4 regions of the Comamonas sp. Z1 genome follow, and region 2 is predicted to be linked to each of the others. Evidence: predicted binding sites of a transcription regulator. Region 2 holds the regulator's gene; each other region holds the start of a gene.
What was found. Region 2 encodes sigma-54, which starts transcription at its own class of promoters, with help from an activator protein. Its sites were predicted from a motif close to TGGCANGNAANCTGCTTT; they were not measured.
Positions count from the first base shown of each region.

Region 1: a site for sigma-54 is predicted at 1,797-1,814, ahead of FSY45_RS05490 (flavin monoamine oxidase family protein). Genes of this name have one in related genera too.
Region 3: a site for sigma-54 is predicted at 1,413-1,430, ahead of FSY45_RS25605 (pilin). Genes of this name have one in related genera too.
Region 4: a site for sigma-54 is predicted at 1,871-1,888, ahead of FSY45_RS11540 (CmpA/NrtA family ABC transporter substrate-binding protein). Genes of this name have one in related genera too.

Region 1 covers NZ_VOQT01000002.1:457,392-461,097, forward strand. Annotated here, with positions in the region: gene FSY45_RS05485 (sensor domain-containing diguanylate cyclase) at 11-1,570, shown strand; gene FSY45_RS05490 (flavin monoamine oxidase family protein) at 1,875-3,470, shown strand; gene FSY45_RS05495 (cytochrome c) at 3,501-3,706, shown strand, end outside.
Region 2 covers NZ_VOQT01000002.1:663,985-667,690, forward strand. Annotated here, with positions in the region: gene FSY45_RS06485 (DUF711 family protein) at 1-434, shown strand, start outside; gene FSY45_RS06490 (aspartyl/asparaginyl beta-hydroxylase domain-containing protein) at 570-1,490, shown strand; gene FSY45_RS06495 (RNA polymerase factor sigma-54) at 1,680-3,281, opposite strand; gene lptB (LPS export ABC transporter ATP-binding protein) at 3,427-3,706, opposite strand, start outside.
Region 3 covers NZ_VOQT01000027.1:41,783-45,488, reverse strand. Annotated here, with positions in the region: gene FSY45_RS25610 (FHA domain-containing protein) at 557-1,276, shown strand; gene FSY45_RS25605 (pilin) at 1,465-1,917, shown strand; gene FSY45_RS25600 (O-antigen ligase) at 1,958-3,514, shown strand; gene moaC (cyclic pyranopterin monophosphate synthase MoaC) at 3,520-3,706, opposite strand, start outside.
Region 4 covers NZ_VOQT01000005.1:135,546-139,251, reverse strand. Annotated here, with positions in the region: gene ntrB (nitrate ABC transporter permease) at 1-416, opposite strand, end outside; gene FSY45_RS11540 (CmpA/NrtA family ABC transporter substrate-binding protein) at 443-1,714, opposite strand; gene FSY45_RS11535 (nitrate regulatory protein) at 1,975-3,249, opposite strand; gene FSY45_RS11530 (DUF2809 domain-containing protein) at 3,307-3,687, opposite strand.

The DNA.
Region 1 (3,706 bases), 210 kb from region 2:
CCGGCTTGATTTGCGTCGACTGATCCTGGTCCTGACCATCTGCAGCGCGCTGATCCCGTTTCTCAACACCTTCTATGCCGGCTATCTGGTGCAGCGCCAGCAGCTGATAGACAACACGCTTGAAGGTCACCATGCCTATGCGACTAAGCTGGCGCAGAGCACGGATGATTTTCTGCAATCTGCCCTGCAGCAGCTGGAGTACAGCGCCAATCTGATGGGCGCGCACATGGATGACGTGGACTATCTGGCCAAGGAGGCCACACGTCTGCGCCTGCAAACCAAGAGCTTCAACTCCGTCACCATCATCGACCCTACGGGCTATGTGCTGGCGACATCGCCCGAAACCCTGCAGATCAAGGGCAAGACACTGCAAAGCGCCGGAGTGGCACAGACCTTGAGCACTCGCGGCCCCGTCATCAGCCAGCCCTATATGTCCACGGCCGGCAACTACATCGTCTTTGTCTCGCAGCCCATTTTCGACCCTCAGGGCGAATTCCTGGGAGCGGTAGGCGGCAGCATCTACCTCAAGGAAGACAGCATCCTCGACACCCTGCTGGGCTCGCACTTCTACCAGGATGGCACCTATGTCTATGTGGTGGACAAGAACAAGCACATCATCTATCACCCCGACAACAATCGTATTGGCGACCAGGTGATCAACAACGATGTCATCAACGCCGTGATCCGAGGCGAGTCGGGTACGGCGCCGGTCGTCAACAGCAAGGGCGTGGAAATGCTGGCCGGCTATGCCGTCATCCATGCCTCGGGCTGGGGCATTGTGGCCCAGCGCCCCAAGGCGGCCACACTGGCCCCGCTCAACAAGCTGATGCGCTCCGTGCTCTACAAGACCCTGCCCATCGCCCTGCTGATGCTGGTGGTCATCTGGTGGAGCGCGCGCCGCATTGCCAGCCCGCTGCGCCAGCTCGCCAATGGCGCTCACGATATGGACAAGCCCGAGACGGCGCAGAACATTCAGGCCGTCAAGTCCTGGTACTTCGAGTCCTACGAACTCAAGAAAGCCATGCTCAAGGGCCTGGGCCTGCTGCAACGCAATATCACCAAGCTGCGCGAGGACGTGAACACCGATCCGTTGACCGGGCTGGGCAATCGCCGCCATCTGGAGGCAGCCATCAGCGCCTTTCAGACGCAAGCGCTGCCGTTCTCGGTGATTGCCATCGACATCGACCACTTCAAGCATATCAACGACGGTTTTGGCCACGATACAGGCGACGAGGTACTCAGACAGCTCGCACGCACCATGCGCGAGGTCTCGCGTGTCGATGACCTGCCCTGCCGCGTGGGTGGCGAGGAGTTTCTGCTGCTGCTGCCCGGCACGGGGCTGGAGGCCGCCGCCCATGCCGCCGAGCGCCTGCGTCAGCTGGTCGAGAAAATGGAGATACCGCCAGTGGGCCATATCACCATCTCGCTGGGCGTGGCCCACTGGCCCGACAGCGATCCCGATATCAAGGCCGTCTTCCAGCAGGCCGATGCCATGCTCTATGCCGCCAAGCGAGGTGGACGCAATCGTGTCATGGTCAGTAAGGCCAGCGAGCCTCCCAGCGAGCTCTGAACCCGGCAGCACCGTAGTTCCGCTCCCACACTCAAGGCGTATCCGCTGTCACAGCCGATACGCTTTTTTTGCAGCTTATTGTGTGACTCCGTTGCACCAATTTGGCCATTGACGCTTCAAATTAGTGAGCATGCACCATAAGCGTCAAGAGGATTGAGCGCAAATTGATCTGAATTTCATAACAAGTAACTGATTTCATTGAACTAATGCCTTGAGCCCTCTGACCTGGCACAGCTCTTGCTGAAAACCCTTGCCCCGCAGCCCCGGATGGACAGCGGAATACACAACAGCAAAGGAATTTCAGATGCCAGAGCCAAGCAAGCATGTCAGTCGCAGACAACTGCTCTCGATGATCGGAAAGGTCGCGGGCGGCAGTGCCATGTATCAAGCCATGAGTTCACTGGGCTATGCCGCCGAATCGCATTACAGCGGTCCGGTCAAGCTCGGCAACGCAAAACCCGGCGCATCGGTTCTGGTGCTGGGCGCGGGCCTGGCAGGCATGGTGGCAGCCCACGAGTTGCGTGCGGCCGGCTACAAGGTGCAGTTGCTTGAATACCAGAGCCGCGCCGGAGGCCGCTGCTGGACGCTGCGCGGCGGCGATGAGTTCAGCGAACTCGACGGTACACGTCAGAAAGTGGGCTTTGCCAAGGGCAACTACTTCAACCCCGGCCCCTGGCGCGTGCCCTACCACCACCATGCGATGCTGGACTACTACAAGCGCTTCGGCATCAAGCTCGAAGCCTTCAACCAGGTCAACTACAACGCCTATCTGCACAACAGCAAGGCCCTGGCCGGCAAGCCCCAGCGCTTTCGCCATGTTCAGACCGATGTCTACGGCCATGTGGCCGAGCTGCTGTCCAAGGCTACCAATCAGGGCGCACTGGACCAGAGCGTCAGCCGGGAAGACAAGGAACGCCTGCTGGAGAGCCTCAAGGCCTGGGGCGTGCTGGACAAGGAATACCGCTACCGCGCCAGCAATGCGGTCAGCGATTTTCGTGGCTACGACATCGACCCCGGCGGCGGCCTGATGGCGCAGGCCAAACCGTCGACGCCCATGGGCCTGCACGAGCTGCTCGAATCCAATTTGTGGCGCCAGATGGGCGTGGGCAATATCTACGAATTCCACAGCGCCATCTTCCAGCCCGAAGGCGGCATGGACATGCTGGCCCAGGCCATGGCGCGCGATCTGGGCTCGGCCATACGCTACAACGCCAAGGTCACCAGGATCGCCCAGAACGACAAGGGCGTGACCGTGGACTATGTGGACGCCCTCAAGCCCAGCTCCACGCTGCAGGCCCGCGCCGACTGGTGCGTGTGCACGATTCCGCTGTCCATCCTGAGCCAGATCGAAGTGCAGGCCGGCAGCGCCATGCAGAACGCGATTGCTGCCGTGCCTTACGGCAGCTCCATGAAGGTCGGTCTGGAGTTCAAGCGCCGCTTCTGGGAAGAGGACGAGCGCATCTACGGCGGCATCAGCTACACCGATCTGCCGATTCAGCAGATCTCCTACCCCTCCACCGGCTATATGGGCAACGGCCCCGCCGTGCTGCTGGGCGCCTATGCCTTCGAGAACTCCAACAGCTACCGCTTCTCCTCGCTCAAGCCGGCCGAGCGCATTCGTCTGGCGCTGGAGTATGGCGCGCAGATCCATCCGCAGTACAAGCAGGAGTTCCTCAACGGTGTGTCAGTAGCCTGGCATCGCATGCCCTGGATCAATGGCTGCTTCGGCAACTGGACAGATGCGCTGCGTGAGCAGCACTACAAGGATCTGGCCCAGATCGACGGCCGCCTGGTGCTGGCGGGCGAGCATGTCTCGTACATCCCCGCCTGGCAGGAAGGTGCCGTGCTGTCTTCGCTGGACGCCATCCAGCGCCTGCACGCCAAGGCCTCCAGCCTCTGATCGCCCATGTCTGCAACAAGGAACTTCACCATGCACACATTGCACCGTCTTTGCTCCGCTTTCGCCCTGGCCCTGGGTCTCTCCGGCGCCGTCCTGGCCCAATCACAGGGCATGAAAACCCAGGATGTGAAAAACCTGCAAACACTGCAGTCTGCCGCCGTTCTTTCCATCTCGCCCGCCGATACCCAGGCGCTGATGCAGAACTTCTCGGCAGTCCGCCCACGCTTCAGCCAGAG
Region 2 (3,706 bases):
CCTCCATGGTCGATGTCTACCAACTGCTGGGCGTGCCCTATTTCGGCGCCAGCGGCACGGTGGAAGCCTCGGCCCTGCTGACCCGCGTCTTCAAATCGGTCAACGGCGTGACACAGATCGGCTTCAGCGGCCTGATGCTGGCCGTGACCGAGGACCAAGGCCTGGCCCAGGCCAGTCTGAATGATGAATTCGATATCCGCGCCCTGCTGACCTACAGCAGCGTCTGCGGCATCGGCCTCGATACCGTGCCCGTGCCGGGCGACAGCAGCGCCGAGCAGATCGCTGCCGTCATGCGCGATACGGGCACCATGGCTTTTCGCCTCAACAAGCCGCTGACGGTGCGCCTGTTCCCCGTGCCGGGGCTCAAAGCGGGCGACACAACGGCCTTCGAGAGCGCCGATCTGTGCAACTGCGCCGTACTGGCCCTGCCTTGAGTATCTGATCCCGACCGGCTGCTGCGCTTGGCCGTCAAGCGCCGGCAGCTATTGCTTTTGATATTCCCCTACCCCGGTTCTGTTTGACCTGCCCCCATGGTGGCCGCCGGGGTGCCCCCGGTAAAATTGGCCCTTATGGCAAAAATTATCGTTCTGGCACTGGTGCTGCTCTTCTTTGGCTGCGGGCTGTACATGCATCTGCGCGGCAAGGTGCGCCACAAGGTGGTCAAGCAATTGTTTGACCACTCCACGTTCACAGCGCCGTTCAACGTCTTCATGCTGATGTTCAGCAAGGTGCCGCGCACGCCCTATCTGCCCACCAGCACCTTCCCCGAGCTGGCGCCGCTGCAGGCCAACTGGCGCGAGATCCGCGAGGAAGCCGTCAATCTGCAAAAGAACATGCAGATCAAGGCCGCCGCCAACAACGACGACGCAGGCTTCAACTCCTTCTTCAAGACCGGCTGGAAGCGCTTCTACCTCAAGTGGTACGGCGACGCCCACCCTTCGGCCATGGAGCTGTGCCCCAAGACCACGGCCCTGGTGAAATCGATTCCCAGCGTCAAGGCCGCCATGTTTGCCGAGCTGCCGCCCGGCGCCAAGCTCAATCTGCACCGCGACCCCTATGCGGGCTCGCTGCGCTATCACCTGGCCGTGCTGGCGCCCAACGACGACCGCTGCATGATCGAGGTCGACGGCCAGCCCTATAGCTGGCGCGAAGGCGAAGGCGTGATCTTCGACGAGACCTTTATGCACTGGGCCGAGAACCGCTCGGAAGGCAACCGCATCGTGCTGTTCTGCGATGTGGAGCGCCCCATGACCAATGGCTTTGCCCAGTGGCTCAATCACTGGCTGGGCAAGAACGTGGTGGCCGCCGCCAGCTCGCCCAACAACGAGGGCGATCCGCGCGGCATGATCAGCAAGCTGTTCAAGATCTCGTTCTATGCGGGCAAGTACCGCCGTGCCTTCCGCGACTGGAATCCGACCTTCTACAAGATCCTCAAGTTCGGCCTGATGATCGGCGTGCTGGTCTGGTTTATCTGGTGGTTGGTTTCTTGATAACCCCCTGAGGCACTACGCGCCTTCCCCTTGCCGGGCGCCCCCAAGGGGGACGGCAGCATCGCCGCAAGGGCGGCTCTTGCTCGCTGCCCCTTGCTTGAGGAATGCCTTATCAAGGCTCCCGCCCTAAATACAGAACAAGAAAGCCGCTGTGTGATGCATCAGCGGCTTTCTTGTTTCTGCGGTGCCCTACAGCGCCTTGCGCAGCGTGGTCGTGGGTATCTTGAGCTGCTCGCGGTATTTGGCGACGGTGCGGCGCGCACACTCAATGCCCTGCTCCTTGAGCATATCGGCCAGCTTGGCGTCCGACAGCGGCTTTCTGGCATCTTCGGCATCGACAAACTGTTTGATCAGCGCACGCACGGCCGTGCTGGAGGCACTGCCCCCGGTTTCCGTGCCCAGGCCCGAGCCGAAGAAATACTTGAGCTCGAAAGTGCCCTGGGGCGTGGCCATGTACTTGGCCGTGGTCACGCGGCTGATGGTGGACTCGTGCAGGCCCAGCGTGTCGGCGATATCGCGCAGCACCAGCGGGCGCATGGCCAGCTCGCCATGCACAAAGAAGTTCTTCTGCCGCTCCACGATGGCTTCGGAAACACGCAAGATGGTGTCGAAGCGCTGCTGGATGTTCTTGATGAACCAGCGCGCCTCCTGCAACTGCTGCTGCAGCGCCGCATGGCCGTCGCTGTTCTTGTGGCGGCGCAGCACGCTGGCATAGATGTCGTGCACGCGCAGACGCGGCATGACCTCGGGGTTGAGCTGCACGGAGAAGTCCACCCGGCCCGAGCCGGCCCGCAGCGGGCGCACGATGACATCGGGCACCACGATATGGCGCTCCACATCGACAAAGCGCCGACCCGGACGCGGCTCCAGCCTGGCGATCAGGGCCATGGCTTCGCGCAGCTGTTCCTCGCGCGCGCCGCACAGGCTGGTGAGCTTGCGCAGATCGCGCCGCGCCAGCAAGTCCATGGGCTGCGCGCAGATGGCCTGCGCCAGCAGCAGCCGGTTCATATGCGCCTCGGTCGTGCCCTCGTCCTCGGCCGTGCGGATCAGATCGCGCAGCTGCAGTTGCAGGCACTCGGCCAGATCGCGCGCGCCCACTCCCACGGGCTCCAGGCTTTGCAGCAGCTTCAGCGCAATGGCAAAGTGCTGCTCCAGCTCCTCGCGCTCTTCCAGGTCGTCGCCGGCCAGGCTCTGCGCCAGCTCCTGCAGGGAATCCTCGAGATAGCCGTCGTCGCTGAGCGACTCGATGAGAAAGCGCAGCGCCGCCATGTCCGCCGCGCCCAGATGCAGGCTCAGCGCCTGACGGTGCAGAAAGTCGGTCAGGCTCTGGTGCTCGCGCGCCAGATCGATGGCATCGGTTTCGTCGTCGCCATCGCGGTTGCGCGTGGAGCTGCTGGCCGAGGGCGTATCCCACTCGCTGCTGGATTCGCCGCCCCATTCCCCGTCCTGGCCGTCCATGCCCTCGGCCTCCCAGTTCAGCGTTTCAGGGGTTTCGGGGCTTGATGTCTCCGCTACCGTTTCAGTAGCTTGTTGCGCTTGCGATGCATCCCTTTCAACATGAATACCATCTGAAGTACTGTATTCACTGGCGCTAGTAGCTACATCTACAGGAGCATCTCCCGCAGTTTCTGCCTCATCGCCCGCACGTTCCAGAAAAGGGTTGTCGACCAGCATCTGCTCGACTTCCTGCGCCAGCTCCAGGGTGGAGAGCTGCAGCAGCTGAATGGATTGCTGCAGCTGCGGCGTAAGCGATAAATGCTGCGAAACGCGTAGCGAGAGACCTGGCTTCATCGAGGCGCGGCCCCCAGACAATCATTGCAAACGCGCGCAGTGCTATGGGTTTGCCGCCGGGCTGCCCCAAGGCAAACCTCGGCGCTGCCGGTCAGGGTCCCTTCCGGGGGCAGCGACCACACAAAGTGAGGGAGCGTGGGGGTCATCACATTCTGAAATGTTCGCCCAGATAGACGCGGCGCACATCGGCGTTCTCCACGATCTCCTCGGGCGTGCCTTCGGCCAGCACATGGCCGTCGCTGATGATGAAGGCGTGGTCGCAGATGCCCAGCGTCTCGCGCACGTTGTGGTCGGTGATCAGCACGCCGATGCCGCGCTCCTTGAGGAAGCCGATGATGCGCTGGATCTCGATCACCGCAATCGGGTCGATGCCTGCAAACGGCTCGTCAAGCAGAATGAAGCGCGGTTGCGTGGCCAGGGCGCGG
Region 3 (3,706 bases), on a different contig from region 2:
GAAGTACTGGACTAGCTTGCTGATGCTGTTCAGTTGTTGTCTGCCCTGCTGCGCATGGTGCGATTTCGTCACTTGACTAGCGTTGGAACACCCTGCCCGGGGCACCTACTCACACAATGTAAACAACCTGCTAAAAATGGCTTACTTGTTTACAGTGGTTGGTGTAAAATTTCGAAAAAGTGGCCTTCTGACTAGTTATCAGAGAGATGTTTACATAAAAGGTGACCTCTGCCGTTCTAAATCACGGATAGGTGGCTGTCGCCACTTTGCAAAGATTTGCAAAAAAGCCCGCGCTTTCAACGAGTGCGGGCTTTTCTTATATGGCGACTTGATAGATTGCGGGTGCGATTCCCAAGATGCTGCAGACGAATGACAGCAAGGTTGAAAATTTCAATCGAATAGCTGGCTTCATCGAGTTAGTGCAATAAGATGCAGCATGCAAGCGCGTTTCATCCAGTTACGATTGATGATTCAGCGCTGAATCACACACTCAAGTGGGAGTGGTCCTAGCCAGTGCAGCCAAGCAGGACTTGGCGTTTCCTCAGGAGCTTCGAGCATGCCGACTTTGGTCATCTCAATCGACGGCGCAGTCATCAAGGAAGTACAGCTCACCAAGGAGCGCACGACCTTGGGTCGTCGTCCTTACAACGACATCGTGATCGAGAATCTGGCGGTCAGCGGCGAGCATGCCGTGCTCACCATCTCTGGTGGCAAGGTCAGCATTGAAGACCTGCGCAGCACCAACGGCACCTATGTCAACGGTCGTGCCATCCAGAAGCAGGACCTGCTCAACGGCGACCTGCTGGACATTGGCCGCTACAAAATCCGCTTTCTCGATACCGTGATTGCCGACTCGAATGCCCCGTCGTCTGCCCAGAGCAGCAAAAAGGCGCTGGCGCATATTTCCGAAGAAGCAGACAGCGGCTATGCCAAAGTCGCCAGTCCCTCCGGGTTTGGTGAAATCTCCAGCTTCAGCTCCACCATCCAGGGTTCGCTCGCCGCGCTGCCGGAGCGCCACGCGGTGATTCGCATGCTCACCGGCAGCCTGGCTGGCAGGGAAATACCTCTTTTCAAGGTCGTCACCACCCTGGGCAAGCCCGGTGTAGCCATCGCCTCCATCACCCAGAAGCCCCATGGCTTTGTGCTCACTCAACTGGAGGGCGCAAGCGAAGACCTCAAGCTCAATGGCCAGGTGGTGGGCCCTTTGTCTGTGCCGCTGCTCAATGGCGATACGGTGGACCTGGCGGGCAGCACCATGCGCTTCGTCGTGGAGTGACAGGCCGGCTTGATGGGTGTCAAGCATCTGACAAATTTGTCAGTGTTGCGGTTGGATCGCCAAAATTGTTACTCAAGCTCGCGTGAATGTTGCCAAACGTGTCGAATGGCTAATCGGCGCGCTTCTGTCAGATTGTTGGCATGGCACTTGCTTTATAGCTTGGGTCTCATCCAACTAGGGAGTTTGAAATGAAGCGTTCCATTCAAAAGGGTTTCACCCTGATCGAACTGATGATCGTTGTGGCGATCATCGGTATTCTGGCTGCTGTGGCTCTGCCTGCTTATCAGGATTACACAACACGTGCGAAGGTCTCAGAAGTGGTTTTGGCAGCGTCCGGCACGCGCACTAGCTTGGCAGAAGCCTATGCGTCTACAGGTACATTCCCCTCAGATATGAGTGGTGCTGGACTTTCGACACAGTCTTCCAAGTATGTAAAAAGTATCACCTACTCTGGTGATTCTACAAAAGCAAATGTTTCTGTGACTGCACAAGGTGATTCGAAAATCGACAGTAAAAAGATTGTGCTGCAAGGTAAGCCTGATACATCTGGTGTTGTGATTTGGACATGTGGCGTATCTTCGACGACTCCTATTGATACAAAATACTTGCCAGCTAGCTGCCGAGCAACGATTACCGAGTAAAAGTACGCTACGATAAACAGGGGCTTCGGCCCCTTTTTTTATGAAAATAGTATTTTTATCTTTAATTCTGGCATTTATTGTTCCAAATAACAGTCCGCCATGGAATTCATTTCAATCAGAATTTTTAGCTGTTTTTTTTGCGATTTCTATTGGGTTAATGAATTTCAGGAAAAAGACCAAATTTTATTCCTATGATTTGTTTTTAATTGCGATTTTAGTGGCGGCTGGTGCGGGTTATTTTTTTAAGGTAAGTGCATTTGGTACTTATTTTTACGTTGGGACCGTTTATTTATTTTCTGCATTAATAGCCTTTCATGTGGCGGTTGAAAATAAATATAACGATTCGTATTTTGAGTGGTTTTCCGTTTCTTTAATATTGGCATCAATAATTTCATTAGGATGCCAATTGGTTCAATTAATGAATTTGGAGGATTATTTTTTTCCGTGGGTAGGCGATAATCCAGATGGCGGTCGTTACTTCGGAAATCTCGGGCAGCCTAATCAATTGGCATCTTTAGTGCTGATGTCGTTTCTGTGTGGACTATATTTGAATTCGAAAGAGAAGATATCTAGATATACTCAAATTGTATTGGCGATTATATTTGGATTATCCTTGTCGTTGGCTGGTTCAAAGACATCTATTATTTCATTGATTGCTGCAATACTGCTACTCCTTTTTGCAAAAGAGAGAAGATACTCTGGATATGCTGTCTTGTGTGGGTTGTCTTTCTTATTTTTCAGTATTTTTATAAAAGATGATGTGAGAGATTATGCGGGGGTGGACATATCTACGGGAAGATTTTCAATGTGGGGTATGCTGATTGAATCTGTTTTATATAAACCATGGATTGGCTATGGATTTAACGATACGGCAATTGCAAATTTTGAATTAGTCAACGAATTTCCTGTTAATTGGAATAGATTTACCGCACATTCTCACAATATTGTGCTTGATTTTTTTGTGTGGTTTGGAATTCCTGCAGGGATATTCCTGACTATTTTCTTTGCATACTTGTGCTGGCAACATATTTTTCTTCAGAAAAAAACTCAAGATAAATTAATTGCATATACAGCAATTCCATTGCTGGTGCACTCAATGCTTGAATTCCCATTGCATTATGCATATTTTTTAATCCCAATTAGTTTCATAATGGGATCTTGCTGGAAGGGAAAATCTTTCTCGAGTCAAATATATTTAAATCAAATTTTCATAATTTATTGCTTGCCCATCGGAATCTTGATGACAAGAGAATATTTGATTCTGGAAAGCTCCTTGACAGAGCAGAGATTTTATATAAATAATTTTAGTAATGGTAAAGAACAAGAAATTATATTTCCTAGATTTCTTGATCTTCCGACTTCGCAATTTAATTTTCTAGTGAAGAATGAAATCACCAAAGAGGATTATTTTGAAATGGAAAATCTAGTCAGAAGCTATCCGACATATAGAAACTTGCATTTTTTATGTGATTATCTCTTGAAAAATGATGAATATGAAAAGTTTTTGCTGTACTATGAAAAAGCATTAGCTTTGTTAAATAAAGAAGAAGCTAGCGCTTTTAAGAATTTTTATGAGGTAAAAAAGAAATTAGATTAAAAAATCTAGGCGTTGCTTTTGCCGCCATGTTTCTCGAGTACTAATATCTTTTCCATCACCATCCCCTTGTCCACCGCCTTGCACATATCGTAGATAGTCAGCAAGCCGATCTGCACGGCGGTCAGGGCTTCCATTTCCACGCCGGTCTGGCCTTTTAGCTCAACAGTGGCGGTGCAGAGAATGGAGCTGGTT
Region 4 (3,706 bases), on a different contig from region 2:
GAGGACAGCACATTCCAGCCCACGCCCTGGTCATTGGGTCCGTTGCGGTAGAAGGGATCGCTGAACACCTGCAGGGCCTGTTCCCAGGTCTCGGCCGGGGTCGGAATGCTCTTGCCGGTGCTGCTCGAGACCAGCGACCACAGGCCGACCAGCAGTGCCAGCCCCAGCACCGGAGGCAGGGCCTGACCAAATAGCTGTTCAGCCCATTGGCGTAGGCGGCTGGGTACCACCGCAACCGGAGCCGTGACTATCGCTTTGGGTTTGATATCTTTTTGCACTTCAGCCTTTACAAGTTCTGAGCCAGCAGCTATCTCTTTTGAAGTTTCGAGCAGCGCATCGTTGGCCGCCTGGGCTGCCAGTTGCGGATCGTGCGGGGGGTCGAGTTCAAGCGGTGAGTGAAGTACGGCACTGACCATGATGGTTCTCCGTTAAGGTGGCGGCCTCAGGCCTTGATCTTGAAGCTGTCGGCGTACTGGGCAGGGTTCTTGCCGTCCCACACCACGCCGTCGATCAGCTTGCTGGTGCGCAGTACATCCTTGGGCACGCTGACCTTGAGCTGGCTTGCCGCCTGCTGGTAGAGGTCGATGCGATTGATCTGCTTGGCCACGGCCAGATAGTCGGGATGGGCCTTGAGCAGACCCCAGCGCTTGTGCTGGGTAAGAAACCACATGCCGTCCGACAGATAGGGGAAGTTCACGGCACCATCGTTGAAGAACCTCATGTGGTTGGGGTCGTCCCAGGTCTTGCCCAGTCCGTTCTGGTAGCGGCCCAGAATGCGCTGATTGATGGCGTCCACACTGGTATTGATGTACGACTTCTGGGCCACGGTCTCGGCCATCTTCGTCTTGTTCTGCAGGCTGGCATCGATCCAGCGGCTGGCCTCGAGAATCGCCATCATCACGGCGCGGCAGGTGTTTGGATTCTTCTGCGCGAACTCGCCCGTGGTGCCCAGCACTTTCTCGGGGTGATCCTTCCAGATGTCCTGCGTGGTATTGGCCGTAATGCCGATGCCGTCCATGATGGCGCGATGGTTCCAGGGCTCGCCCACGCAGAAGCCATCCATATTGCCCACGCGCATATTGGCCACCATCTGGGGCGGCGGCACGGTGATCAGCTTGGCCTCGGATAACGGGTTGATGCCCGCAGCCGCCAGCCAGTAATGCATCCACATGGCATGGGTGCCTGTGGGGAAAGTGCCGGCGAAGGTGTATTCGCGTTTTTCCCTGGCCATGACCTTGGCCAGGCTGGCTCCGTCGACCGCGCCCTTGTCGGCAAGAGCCTTGGACAGCGTTATCGCCTGGCCGTTGTTGTTCAGGCTCATGAGCACAGCCATGTCCTTCCTGGGGCCGCCTACGCCCAGGTGCAGACCGTAGACCAGGCCGTAGAGCACATGGGCAAAGTCCAGCTCGCCGTTGACCAGCTTGTCGCGCACGCCGGCCCAGCTTGCCTCCTTGCTGGGGACGATCTTCACGCCGTATTTCTGATCGAAGCCCAGCACAGAGGCCATGACCACGCTGGCGCAATCGGTCAGCGGTATGAAGCCGATCTTGACCTCTTTCTTCTCCGGCGCGTCGGAGCCTGCGGCCCAGGCGCCATGGTGGCCCAGCATGCCATAGAGGGCGGCAGCGCCGGCCACGCGCAGAAACTCACGCCGGCCACCGGCAGATACGGGCTCGGGCGCAGGAGCAGTAGTCGAAGGAAGGCGCTGGCTCATGAGAAAACTCCATCAAGAATCGTGGTGAAGGCGATCCGGAAAACAAAAAGGCGCCCTTCCCTCCTCGGGTGTGAGGAGAAAAGGACGCCGTTGTCCCAGGTCACTCGTAATAACGCTTTAAGCGCGACCGCCTTTGGTCTGCTTGACATCAACAGTCATGCACAAACCATGCCAGACCTTGATCAGAGGCGGAGCATGCTTTGCGCCTCCGGTTTTGGCCCATATTTGGTGCAGCGCAACAAACACCGAGCTGCCAAGCGCTATGAATTGGTGCTGCCCGGCAACAGGTCCACCGTGGCCAGAATCGCCTCGGCCACATCCAGCATGCGCCGGTTCTGGTTCATGGCCGTCTGCCGGATCAACTTGTAGGCCTCGCCCTCGCTGAGCTGGCGGTAGTTCATCAGCACGCCCTTGGCCCGCTCTATGGTCTTGCGCTCCTTGAGCGTGGCACGTGCCTTGTCGATTTCGGTCTGCATGTCCTGCAGGCGCATGGATTGCTCCTGCACCAGCAAGACAATGCTTTTCTCGAGCTGCAACCCGTATGCGCCCTCCGCAGGCAAGGAGGCAGTTGACTGCGCGCCCCCCAGAAAGGCCGCAGCCGCTTCGGCGCGAGTCCCGGGCTGCGGCTGCATCTCCAGCAGCGCCAGTTGCTGGCAGAGCGCTGTACGGGCCTGCTCCAGCTTGCGCAGACATTGGGCCTGCAGCTCTTCGGCCAGGAATGCCTCAATCTGGTGCATGGCATCGAGCCGGCTGGAACAGGCTTCGAACCATGGCGAGCTCAGGCTGCAGTCCAGCGCCATGCCGTCCCCAGCCGTGCAGCCCAGGCGCCGCAGCCGCTCGATCACCGTCATATCGGGACAGGCCCCGCATTGCTGCTGCCAGCGCTCCATCCCCGAGGGAGTGGCGAAGTCTGCAAACACCTGAAAGCAGCGCTCCTGCGATTCGATCAGATGCAGCCAATGGCGCTGACGCTCCGTCCTGCCTACCCCTGTGGTAAACGCCGCGACCCCCGTGGCACGCTCCTGGCCCGCCAGTTCCTTGCCCTGCATAAAATGAAACAGCGCCACCAGCGATTTCGCGATATCGGGATCGCAAGCGCTGTCCGCCGCCTCGAACACCACGGTCAGGCAGGCCGCAATCATGCGGATCAGCGCCTGCGTGCAGTCCTCGGCACTCAGCTGCAGCGCATCGCGCCGGCGGCGCAGCAACGGCAGGGCTTCAAAGCCTTGCAGCGCATTGGCGATCGCATTGAACAGGCGAGCGCCATGCGCACCTGGCGCCCGCGCGCCCAGCTCTTCAAGCGCGAGGCAGACTCGCTCCATGACCTGGTCCACATGAAGGCCGTGGTCGAGCAGGCTCTGCTGCGCCTGTGCGCCGCCGCTGACCAGAAAGATATTCGATAGACCGCGCTCTTTTTGCAGCGCATGGACGAGCTCGGACATGCTCGCCACCAGGCTGCTGGCGCGGCTGATCTGCTCCAGCTCGGCAATCTCGCTTTGCCTTGCAGCCACCAGATAGTGCAGAGGCGTTTTCATGGGGTAGTGCTTGTCGTCATGTTGATGCCATGGACGACCAGCACATTTCATGCCATCTCAGGCAAGGCGACGCTGCCGCCTCTCCCAGAGCCGGTCCACCATGGCACCCGCACCGATTCCCACGACATAGGCCAGCAGATCCAGGGGATCGAAGCCATTGCCCAGCACCAGGTAGGCCAGCTTGTTGGCGCGCAGGGCCTGCATCCAGGGGGCCTGATAGAGCTGCAGCAACTCGACGGCAAAGGCGATGACCAGGGTCCAGGCCATGAGCTTGCCGCGCGTGATGGCCGGCCGCAGCCAGGCCACGCACAGCAGCACCACCCAGGCCCAGAGCGCATCGCCCGGATAGTTGCCCAGCACGGCGGGAAAGGGCATGTAGCCCCGGCGCGATGCCAGCCCGATGGCGATGACCGCCACAATGAGCAGGGTCAACCCCATCCGTGAGCGACGAAAGGGC